2 regions of the Mesorhizobium sp. WSM4814 genome follow, and region 1 is predicted to be linked to the other one. Evidence: riboswitches for the same ligand, from Rfam matches in the RefSeq annotation. Region 1 holds a riboswitch; the other holds the start of a gene.
The links. A riboswitch is a leader RNA that binds a small molecule or an ion and turns the genes downstream of it on or off. The one in region 1 is predicted to bind S-adenosylmethionine.

Region 2: another riboswitch for S-adenosylmethionine. It lies ahead of metX (homoserine O-acetyltransferase MetX); the one in region 1 lies ahead of AC0L2V_RS12440 (O-succinylhomoserine sulfhydrylase).

What each region holds. Positions count from the first base shown of each region.
Region 1 covers NZ_JBVVQT010000006.1:95,701-101,336, forward strand. The annotation lists gene AC0L2V_RS12435 (2'-deoxycytidine 5'-triphosphate deaminase) at 1-1,069, opposite strand, end outside; SAM riboswitch at 1,195-1,272, shown strand; gene AC0L2V_RS12440 (O-succinylhomoserine sulfhydrylase) at 1,346-2,536, shown strand; gene AC0L2V_RS12445 (ceramide glucosyltransferase) at 2,583-3,737, opposite strand; gene apaG (Co2+/Mg2+ efflux protein ApaG) at 3,996-4,388, shown strand; gene AC0L2V_RS12455 (Hsp33 family molecular chaperone) at 4,469-5,479, opposite strand.
Region 2 covers NZ_JBVVQT010000014.1:62,196-67,831, reverse strand. The annotation lists gene AC0L2V_RS20570 (ABC transporter ATP-binding protein/permease) at 1-1,101, shown strand, start outside; gene AC0L2V_RS20565 (DUF1194 domain-containing protein) at 1,296-2,066, shown strand; gene metW (methionine biosynthesis protein MetW) at 2,138-2,752, opposite strand; gene metX (homoserine O-acetyltransferase MetX) at 2,749-3,918, opposite strand; SAM riboswitch at 4,039-4,116, opposite strand; gene hisC (histidinol-phosphate transaminase) at 4,289-5,398, shown strand; gene AC0L2V_RS20545 (prephenate/arogenate dehydrogenase family protein) at 5,405-5,636, shown strand, end outside.

The DNA.
Region 1 (5,636 bases):
ACAGTTTCAGGCCCTGCGCCTGATAGTTCGAGCCGAGATCTGTGCCGTAGAGCGCCTGCGGCCGCTTCAGCATGTGCTCGTAGACCAGCCGTCCGACGATCTGGCCGTGATCGAGGATGAACGGCACTTCGTGGCTGCGCACTTCGAGCACGGCCCGGCTGCCGGTGCCGCCCGAGGCCGAATGGCCGAAACCCGGATCGAAGAAACCGGCATAGTGGACGCGGAATTCGCCGACCAGCGGATCGAAGGGCGTCATCTCAGCGGCATAGAGCGGCGGCACATGCACCGCTTCCTGGCTGACGAGGATATAAAATTCGTCCGGATCGAGCACCAGTTCGCCGGCGCCGCTCTTGTAGAGCGGGTCCCAGAAATCGACGACATCCTGCGCGGCGCGCTTGTCGACATCGACCAGGCCGGTGTGGTGCTTGCCGCGGTAGCCGACCAGCCCGTCCTTGTCGCCATCGAGGTCGATCGACAGTGCGATGCCGCCGCCGGAAATGTTCGGCGGCTCGGTGGCGACGAGCGTCTCGGCACGGTGCAATTCGTGCAGCTCGCTTTCCGACAAAAGCGCATTGCCGGTGCGGAACCGGATCTGCGACAGCCGCGAGCCGGCGCGGACGACGATCGGAAAGGTGCGCGGGCTGACTTCGAGATAGAGCGGGCCGTTGTAGCCGGCAGCGATCTTGTCGAACTCGTGGCCGCGATCGGTCATCACCCGGGTGAAGATGTCGAGCCGCCCGGTCGAGCTTTTTGGGTTGGCCGAGGCGGAAATGTTTGCCGGAAGCGCCAGGCTCTCGAGCAGCGGCACGATATAGACGCAGCCCGTCTCCAGCACCGCACCATCGGTGAGATTGATTTCGTGCAGCTTCAGGCGGTCGAGTTTTTCAGCAACCCTGTGGTTGGGGCCGGGCAGGAAGGAGGCGCGCACCCGCCAGGCCTTGTCGCCAAGCCTGAGGTCCAGGCTGGCCGGCTGGACCTGGTCGGCGTCGAGCGCGCGCGGCGACTTCAGCGCGCCAGACTGGTACAGCGCGGAAATATCCTGATCCGGAAGAATGCCTGTCTGCCGCAAAGTCTGGCTCCGCTCGAAGGCCGGGCGTGGTCTCGTCTTGTCGCAGGTTCTTGCCGTGGAACCCGCTGGTACAAACCTCTTAATCATGCCGGCAATTGACGCAAGCGCGGTGCAGGTCTAAAGGATCGTTATCCCGTGGTGATTTGGCCGGTCGGCTTGCAGCCACGTTAAACAAGTCGCTAAAGGACCGTCGGGCCGAAAGGCCGTACGACCGGTTGCGACTTTCGCGGCCGGTTTTTTTGTGTTTGGACCATTTTTTGTGTTTGGAACAAGGTGATGACGAGCAAAACGCGCAACTGGAAGCCTCAGACCGCCCTCGTGCATGCAGGAACGCTGCGTTCCGGCTTCGGCGAAACCTCCGAGGCGATGTATCTCACGCAAGGCTATGTCTACGACACGGCGCAGGCGGCGGAAGCCCGCTTCAAGGGCGAGGAACCGGGCTTCATCTATTCGCGCTATGCCAACCCGACGGTCGACATGTTCGAGAAGCGCATGTGTGCGCTGGAAGGTGCCGAAGATGCCCGCGCCACCGCATCCGGCATGGCGGCGGTGACGGCGGCGTTGCTGTGCAGTGCCCGGGCCGGCGACCACATCGTGGCGGCGCGCGCGCTGTTCGGCTCCTGTCGCTGGGTGGTCGAGACGCTGGCGCCGAAATACGGCATCGAGGCGACGCTGGTCGACGGCACCGACATCGCCAATTGGGAAAAGGCGGTCAGGCCCAACACCAAGTTGTTCTTCCTTGAAAGCCCGACCAATCCAACGCTGGAGGTCGTCGACATCGCAGCCGTAGCCTCGCTTGCCGATTCGATCGGCGCGCGGCTGATCGTCGACAACGTCTTTGCCACGCCCTTGCAGCAGAAGCCGTTGCAACTCGGCGCCCATATCGTCGTCTATTCGGCGACCAAGCACATCGACGGTCAGGGACGCTGCCTCGGCGGCATCATCCTGTCGGACAAGAAGTGGATCGACGAGAATTTGCACGACTACTTCCGCCACACCGGTCCCAGCCTCTCGCCCTTCAATGCCTGGACGCTGCTGAAGGGGCTGGAGACGCTGCCGCTGCGCGTTCGCCAGCAGACGGAAAGTGCCGGCCGGATCGCTGACTTCCTCGCCGAGCGATCGGAAATTGTCCGCGTCATCTATCCCGGCCGCGCCGATCACCCGCAGGCGGCGATCGTCAAGAAGCAGATGTCGGGCGGGTCGACGCTGATCTGCCTCGACGTCAAGGGAGGCAAGCAGGCGGCCTTCGCCTTCCAGAACGCGCTCGATGTCGTGCTGATCTCCAACAATCTCGGTGACGCCAAGAGCCTGATCACCCATCCGGCGACGACGACACACAAGAATCTGAGCGACGAGGCGCGGGCCGAACTTGGCATCGGGCCAGGCACGCTCAGGCTGTCCGTCGGACTGGAGGACACTGACGACCTGCTCGAAGACATCGAGCAGGCCTTGAAAGCCGCCAGGTAGGGATACGCGCCGAACTGCTGCGCTGTGATCTGCAAAGCAGGCGCGGTCAGGCGCCCGACGGCGTCTCTTCCAATTCCGCAACGGCGCTGGTTTGGATGGTCATCGTGTTGCCGCGCCAGTCGACGGCACCGCTGAGCCAGCCGCGCACCCAGATGGCGGGAAGCATCACGTCCCGCGCAACCATCGCCGGGATCATGCGCAGCGACAGGTGCCAGCCCTTGGCCGAGGCGAGAGCGCATTCCGGCAGATAGGCGACTATCAGCACGGCGATGGCGGTAGCCGGCAGGCTGAAACCGGCGCCTGCTGCCGCAACCAGCGCAAGCACCAGCGGCGGCGCCGCTCCGATCAGGATCTCGGGCGCGAAAAACAGTGGGAAGGTGACGCGACGCAGGCGTGCCCAGCGGGCCTGGCGCGACCAGATTTCGCCAAATGTGCGCAAGCCGAGCGGCTGTTCGAAGGGCGCGGCAACGAGATTGACGCGCAGTCCGAGCCCGTTGACCAGCTTGGTCGCGGCGGCATCCTCGGCAATCTCGGCGGCAAGCGCACGGATGCCGCCATTGGCGTCGAGCAATGGCTTGTTCCACAGCATGCTCTTGCCCTGGGCGAAACCGAGGCCGAGCGCCTCGCCGGTATATTGCCAGCGCGCCTGCAGCGTGTTGAGGAAAGCGCATTCGACCTCCGCCCAGAACCCGTCCGGCCGCGAGCCGATCGGCGTCGAGCAGACGAGGCCGGTGTCCTGCCGCCATGCCGTCATCAGATGCTGGACATAGTCCCTCGGCATTAGGACGTTGGAATCGGCAAGGATGACCCAGTGGTGGCGCGCGGCCTCCCAGGCCTTCACGCAATTGTTGAGTTTTGGATTGCCGCTGATGCGGTCGTCGCCGACCAGCAGCCGGGCCGGCACGGCCGGAAAGCGGGCTATCGCATCGGTGATCGGCCCGACCACCGGGTCGTCGGCATGGGCGACGCAGAAAATGAGCTCATAGTGCGGCCAGTCGAGCGAGAAGGCGCGCTCGAGCGTCTCCTCGGTAAACGGCTCGACGCCGCGCGACGGCACGACGATCGACACCGGCGGCGCCTCGACGGCTGGCGGCGTGATCCTGCCAGGCCGCTTCAGCTTCAACGAAGCGAGCAGGATGCTGGCGAGATTGACAACAAGCAGAGCTATGGAAAGCAAGGCGGCTGTGACTGTCAATTCCATCAATATCTGGTCGCTCCAGAAAAAACCGGCCGCATGAAAGCCGTTTTCAACAGTTCGACAGAATGCTGAGTCGCCCGGCCCTGCACACCATCCCCGGCCCTGCACACCATCATTGTCACGTGTCACTTAAATGACATTGTTGTTCGGCACCTGCGCTTAACAAATTCGGGCAACGATGGCAGACACCGAGGGGACGCACCCCGTTGACCGAACTGCGGAGAGGGTCGAATGTTCCGTCTGCATAGTGTGGAGTGATTTATGTACAGCGCCGTCACGCGCGACATCGAAGTGCAGGTCAGGCCGTTCTATCTGGAAGACCGCTCCGACCCGTCGGAGAACCGCTATGTCTGGGGCTACCAGGTGACCATCGACAACCAGTCGGATGAATTCGTGCAGCTTCTGTCGCGCTACTGGCAGATCACCGACGGCACCGGCCGGGTCGAAGAGGTGCGCGGCGCCGGCGTTGTCGGCGACCAGCCTGAACTCAATCCCGGCGATAGTTATCAGTATACGTCTGGCTGCCCACTCTCGACGCCATCCGGCATCATGGTCGGCCACTACACGATGCGCAATAAGCGGGGTGAGACGTTCGACGTCGCCATCCCCGCCTTTTCGCTCGACCTGCCGGGCACGCGGCGGACAGTGAACTGAGGCTCACTTGGGCTTCTCGCCCCAGGGCGAGGGGCGAGAAACCAAGCTCTGCGAAGGCACCGAGGCAGCACTGACGCCGGCTATTGAGCCGCAGCAAATTCCGCCGGGTCGAAGTCATATTGCTTCGAGCAGAATTCGCAGGCGACGTGAATGCCGCCATCCTCGGTGCTGTCCCTGATCTCGTCGGCGGAGAAGCCTCCGAGAATGCCGCGGATCTTCTCCCTGGAGCATGAGCACTGGTCGGCTACCGGCACGCCGCCAAAGACGCGCACGCCGTGCTCGTGGAACAGCCGGTAAAGCAACCGCTCGGCGCCGATCGTCGGGTCGATCAGTTCCGTCGGCTCGATGGTGCCAAGCAACGCCAGCAGTTCCTGCCAGGAATTGTCGGCCGGATCATGGATCTCCTCGCGCGGATCGCCGTCGCCACCCGGAAGGTCGGGCACGCGCATGCGCTCCGCCGATTGCGGCAGGAACTGTGCCAGGATGCCACCGGCGCGCCATTGCTCGCGGGCACCGCCGATGCCGGGCGTCAACAGCTTGGCCACCGAAAGCCTGAGATCGGTCGGGATCTGCTCCGACTGCCGGAAATAGGTGCGGGCGGCCTCCTCCAGCGTCTCGCCGTCGAGTTGGACGATGCCCTGATAGCGCTGCGTGTGGGCGCCCTGGTCGATAGTCAGCGCCAGCACACCGCTGCCGAGCAGCGTCCGCTGCGAGGTCTCGCCGGCAGAAATCAGTGCCTCCAGCCGGTCGGCGTCAAAGCGGGCATAGGCGCGCAGCGCATGCGGCGTGGAAAAATCCGCCACCAGCATGTCGACCGGCCCGTCGGTGCGGGTCTGCAGGATAAACTTGCCTTCGAACTTGAGCGAGGTGCCGAGCAGCACCGTCAGCACGCAGGCTTCCGCCAGCAGGCGGGCGACCGGCTCGGGATAGTCATGACGGCTGAGGATCGCGTCGAGCATCGGCCCGAGCTGGACGGTGCGGCCGCGCACGTCGAGCGGGCCGACCTCGAAGGGCACGACATGATCGTCGCCGGCGTAGCCGAATTCGCCGAGTTTGGGTTGATGTTCAGCCAATTGACGGGTTTCCAACATGACAAAGCTCCGGGGCGCGGCGATGCCGCCCTCCGGGGCGCATGCGTCGAAACGCGCTCGATTTGCGTGATGCGCCTGAGATAGGCATCACGCACTCCCGGATCAAGGCGGCCGGGATCAAGGCGGCCCGGATCACGGTGACCAGGATCACAGCAGC
Region 2 (5,636 bases), on a different contig from region 1:
TCGGTGGTCCGCGTCAACGAGAATGTCGATGCCATCGCGCTTGCGCACGGCGAGGCCGACGCGCGACGGCGGCTTGAGCTCGACCTCGGCACGGTGCTGGGCGCGATGCGGCGCATCTACAGCGCCCAGATCAATCTTTCCTGGGTGACCGACACGTATGGCTGGATCACTGTCGTCGCGCCGATCCTCGTCGCCGCGCCGGTCTATTTCGCCGGTGACATCAGCTTCGGCGGGCTGATGATGGCTGTCGGCGCCTTCAACCAGGTGCATTCCTCGTTGCGCTGGTTCATCAACAATATCGGCGGCATCGCCGATTGGCGCGCCACGCTGATGCGCGTCGCCGATTTCCGCATCGCGCTTGCTGAAACGGATGTGCTCCACCACAGCGAGAGGCGCATCGAGTTCGGCAAAAATCCGGACGGCAGGCTGACATTCGACAAGCTCGAAATTGCGTCGCGGGATGGATGCACCAAGCTCGCCGAGCCCCATGTCGAGATCCGCGCCGGCGAGCGCGTCATGATCACCGGAGATCCGCGCGCCGGCAAGACGCTGTTCTTCCGCGCCATTGCCGGTCTGTGGCCGTGGGGAAGCGGGCGGATCGGCATGCCGGCCGGAGAGGTGCCGGCCTTCGTTCCCCGAAAACCCTATTTCCCGCCCGGCACGCTGCGCGAGGTGCTCGACCACGCCGATGCCGCGGTCAGCGACGCCGAGATCTCGGCGGTGCTTGCCGAGGTCGGTCTCGGGCGGCTGTCATCCTCGCTCGACCGGTCGGCGCGCTGGGAGCGCGAATTGAGCGATGACGAGCAGCGCCTGCTTGCCTTTGCCCGGCTGGTCTTGCGGCAGCCGAAATGGGTGATCATCGATGAGGCTTTGGACACGTTCGACGGCGCGACGCTGCGACGGGTGCTGTCGATGCTGGAGGCGCGTCTTGCCGACGCCGCGATCCTCAATATCGGCCGTGGCCAGCAGAATATTGAATTCTTCCCGCGCTCATTGGCGATCGTGAAAGATTTCGAGCGACCGGCTCTCAAGCCAGTCCGCGTCAGGGCCGGCGCGATCGAGCCACCCCCGGCCGTCGCCAAAGCCCACCAACAGGCATAGCCGGCCGTAAGCTTTATTTTGCCGTGATCGCGGCGAAAGATTGCCGGCATCGTTCGGAAGCCTGCGGCGTTGGATTCATGCGACACGCTTTGAGTCTTTGCTTCGATGCTTGTCGTTACCCCAAAACCGCTGCGCGCTTTTGGGGTACCTGCGTCAGCCTGCTTGCCTGCCTTGCCCGTGCCCAGGCAGCACCTTTGGCCGCGCCTGCCGACACCATTGCCGTGGACGTCGAACTGGTGCTGGCGGTCGACATCTCGCACTCGATGGACGAAAAGGAATTCGCCCTGCAGCGCGCCGGCTACGTCAAGGCGCTGCGCCACCCCGACTTCATCAATGCGGTGCGTTCGGGCGTGAACGGCCGCATTGCGCTGGCCTATTTCGAATGGGCAGGCACCGTCCGCGACGACGCCGTCATTGCCTGGCAGGTCATCGACGATGCCGAGAGCGCCGAGGTATTCGCCGGCAAGATCGAGGCGCGCCCGTTCAGGAGTTTTCGCGGCACCTCGATTTCCAGTGCGCTCGCCTTCGGCGCCAAGCTTTTGGATGGAGCCGCCTTCGACGCGACGCGCAGCGTCATCGACATCTCAGGCGATGGCCCCAACAATATCGGGATGCCCGTCGCCACGACACGCGACGCCGCGATAGCAAAGGGCATCGTCATCAATGGCCTGCCGATCCTGATCAGCCCGTCGCCCAGCTTCAGCCATCTCGACCAATACTATGCGGAGTGCGTCACAGGCGGGCCAGGCTCCTTCGTGCTGCCGGTCTATGCCGCTTCGGAATTCGTGACCGCCATACGCCGTAAGCTGGTCCTCGAGGTCAGCGGTGTTACCGATCCTAATGCCGGTCCCGGGGCCGATCCCGGGTCCGTCCCGGTCGACGCGGCAGCACCGGTCGACTGTTTGCAAGGCGAGCGCGGTCGGCGGTTTTTCTCCGATCCGTATTTTCCGGAACTTGATCGTTAGACCTCGACGAATGGCGATCAGTCCCAGATGTCTCCGGACTCGGGCCGGCTGGCCGAAGCGACGGGTCGCCGTTATCGCTTCAGCAGGAACACCGCCTGCTGGCCAAAGAAATTCCAGAACCACCATGGCATCGACAGGCCGATTTTCTGGCCATTGGCGTCGAGCGCGGTTGCCTTTTCCACCGTTGCGCCGAGCTCTTCGCAGAGATTGACGAAGTCGCGGATGGTGCAGAAATGGATGTTGGGCGTGTCGTACCAGGAATAGGGCAGGTCCTTGGTCACCGGCATCCGCCCTTCGACGAACAGCGAAAGGCGTACCCGCCAGTGGCCGAAATTGGGGAAGGAGACGATGGCGTGCTTGCCGATCCTGAGCAACTCGTCGAGCACCAGCTTCGGGTTGCGGGTCGCCTGCAAGGTCTGCGACAGGACGACGAAATCAAAACCCTTGTCGGGATAGAATTTGAGGTCCTTGTCGGCGTCGCCCTGGATGACGGACAGGCCGCGTGCCACGCATTCGTTGACGCCGCGCTGCGACAGTTCCATCCCACGGCCGTCGACCTGCTTCGTTGCCTGCAGCAATTCGAGCAGCAGGCCATCACCGGAGCCGACGTCCAGCACCCGCGACTGCGGCGGGATGAGATCGGCGACGACTTCGAGGTCGACGCGCTGGGCGTGGTTGACACTCATGCGCTGAGCCCCCTGGCGCGGGCCGCCGAGGCGATGAAGCCGTTGATGGCGGCGAATAGCTCCGGTTCGTCGAGCAGGAAGGCGTCGTGGCCGCGATCGGTCTCGATCTCGACGAAGGACACCGAGGCGCCGGCGGCGTTCAGCGCATGAACGACCGAGCGGCTCTCCTCAGTCGGGAACAGCCAGTCGCTGGTGAAAGAGACCAGGCAAAAACGGGTCTTGGTGCCGGCAAAGGCGTCGGCGAGCCGGCCGCCATGGTCGGCGGCGAGGTCGAAATAGTCCATCGCCCGGGTCATGTAGAGATAGGAGTTGGCGTCGAAGCGGTCGACGAATGTCATGCCCTGATGGCGCAGATAGCTCTCGATCTGGAAGTCGGCGTCGAAACCGAAGGTGAGCGCTTCACGGTCCTGCAGGTTGCGGCCAAATTTCCGGTGCAGCGCCGCCTCCGACAGATAGGTGATGTGAGCGGCCATCCGCGCCACGGCCAGTCCTTTTTCCGGGCGCTTGCCCTGCTCGAAATATTTGCCGCCATGCCAGTCGGGATCGGCCATCACCGCTTGCCGGCCGACCTCATGGAAGGCGATGTTCTGCGAGGAATGGCGCGCGCCGGTGGCGATCGGCAGCGCCGAGAAAACGCGCTCCGGATAGCTCGACGCCCATTGTAGCACCTGCATGCCGCCCATCGAGCCGCCGAGCACCGAGAACAGTTTTTCGATGCCGAAATGGTCGACCAGCATCAACTGCGCCCGCACCATGTCGCGGATGGTGATGATCGGCAGGTCGAGCCCGTAGGGCTTGCCGGTGGCGGGATTGGTCGAGGCGGGGCCGGTCGAGCCGAGGCAGCCGCCGATGACGTTCGAGCAGATGACGAAGAAGCGGCTGGTGTCGATGATCTTGCCGGGGCCGATCAGCACTTCCCACCAGCCCGGCTTGCCGGTCACTGGATTGGTGCTGGCGACATGCTGGTCGCCGGTCAGTGCATGGCAGACGAGGATGGCGTTGGAGCGGGCGTCGTTGAGCGTGCCGTAAGTCTTGTAGGCGATCTGGAACGATGACAGCAGCGTGCCGGCATCGAGCTTGAGCGGCTTGTCGGCACCGAAACGCAACACCGGGCTCGACGGCTCGTCGGCCTCGTTGTTGGTTCTTTTCGTGCGCAGCGCGACCATCGCATCCTCTTACATTAACCCATCGTGTTTTCCGAAAGTCGATTGCGATTTTCGGCTCGATGCGACTGTCCGGCCGGCTGCGGACAACAAAAAAACCGGCATTGCCTTCGCAAAGCCGGTTACAGGATGCAAACGGCCCTTTAGCGAGTTGTTTAACGTGGCTGCAAGCCGACCGGCCAAATCACCACGGGATTTCGCCTTTCTTTAGGACCGGCGCGCCTCGGCGTCAACGGCCAGTCACGCACCGATCATTGCCGCCTCTCGACATTCCAGGCCACGGCTTGTATTTCCGCGGCGGCTTCCAGTGTGGCGGATCCGAAATTCGCATCGCGTTGGAGCAACGGAAGCGTTCTCGACGGATTTTTGCAATATGAACCAGGCATCGGATCAGGCACGTCCAACGCCCCGCCCGGGGATCATGGAGATCGAAGCCTATGTGCCGGGCAAAAGCACGGCGCCGGCCGGCATTGCCAAGGTCCATAAATTGTCGTCGAACGAGAACCCGCTCGGCCCCTCGCCGAAGGCGATAGAAGCCGCGCGCGACGTTGCGGCCAAGCTCGACATATATCCCGACGGCACCGCCAGGCGCCTGCGGGAGGCGATCGCCGAGGTGCATGGCCTCAACCCGGCGAACATCGTCTGTTCCAACGGTTCCGACGAGATTCTGGGCCTGCTTGCGCAGACCTATCTCGCACCCGGCGATGAAGCTGTGATCACCGAACACGGCTTCATGGTCTACAAGATCTACATCCAGTCGGCAGGTGCTGTCCCGGTGTCGGTCAAGGAAACCAATGAGCGTGCCGACGTCGATGCGATCCTTGCCACCGTAACGCCGCGTACGCGGATCATCTTCCTTGCCAATCCCAACAACCCGACCGGCACCTATTTGCCGTTCCAGGAGGTGCGCCGCCTGCATGCCGGCCTGCCTCGAAACGTGCTTCTGGTGCTGGATGCAGCCTATGCCGAATATGTCCGCCGCAACGACTATGAAGCCGGCGTCGAACTGGTGGCTGGCGCGGAAAACGTGGTCATGACCCGCACCTTCTCCAAGCTCGGCCTCGGCGGCGCGCGGATCGGCTGGATGTACGCGCCGATGCATGTCATCGATGCGATCAACCGGGTGCGGGGTCCCTTCAACGTCAACGCGACGGCGATCGAGGCCGGCATTGCCGCGATCCGCGACCGTGCCCATGTCGAGCGAAGCGTGGCGCATAACGAGACCTGGCTGACCTGGGTGAGCGAGGAGTTGACCAGGCTCGGACTGCGGGTGACGCCGAGCGTCGGCAATTTCGTCCTCATCCACTTTCCCGAAGACAAAAAACATTCGGCGGCAGCTGCGGACGATTACCTCTGTGCGCGCGGCTACATATTGCGGCGCGTTTCCGGCTACGGCTTCCCGAATGCGCTGCGCATGAGCATCGGCACCGAAGAGGCCAATCGCGGCGTTGTCGCCGCCCTCGCGACATTTCTGAAAAGCTAGAACACCATGACATCACCGATGTTCGAAAAGATCGCGCTGGTCGGCATCGGCCTGATCGGCTCGTCGCTGGCCCGAGTAATCCATCGCGAAGGCCTTGCCGGTCATGTCGCCATCTCGACGCGCAGCGAAACGACGCTGGCGCGGGCGAAACAACTCGGCCTCGGCTCCTTCTACACGTCGGATGCGAAAGAGGCGGTCGGCGATGCCGACCTGGTCATCGTTTCGGTGCCGGTCGGTT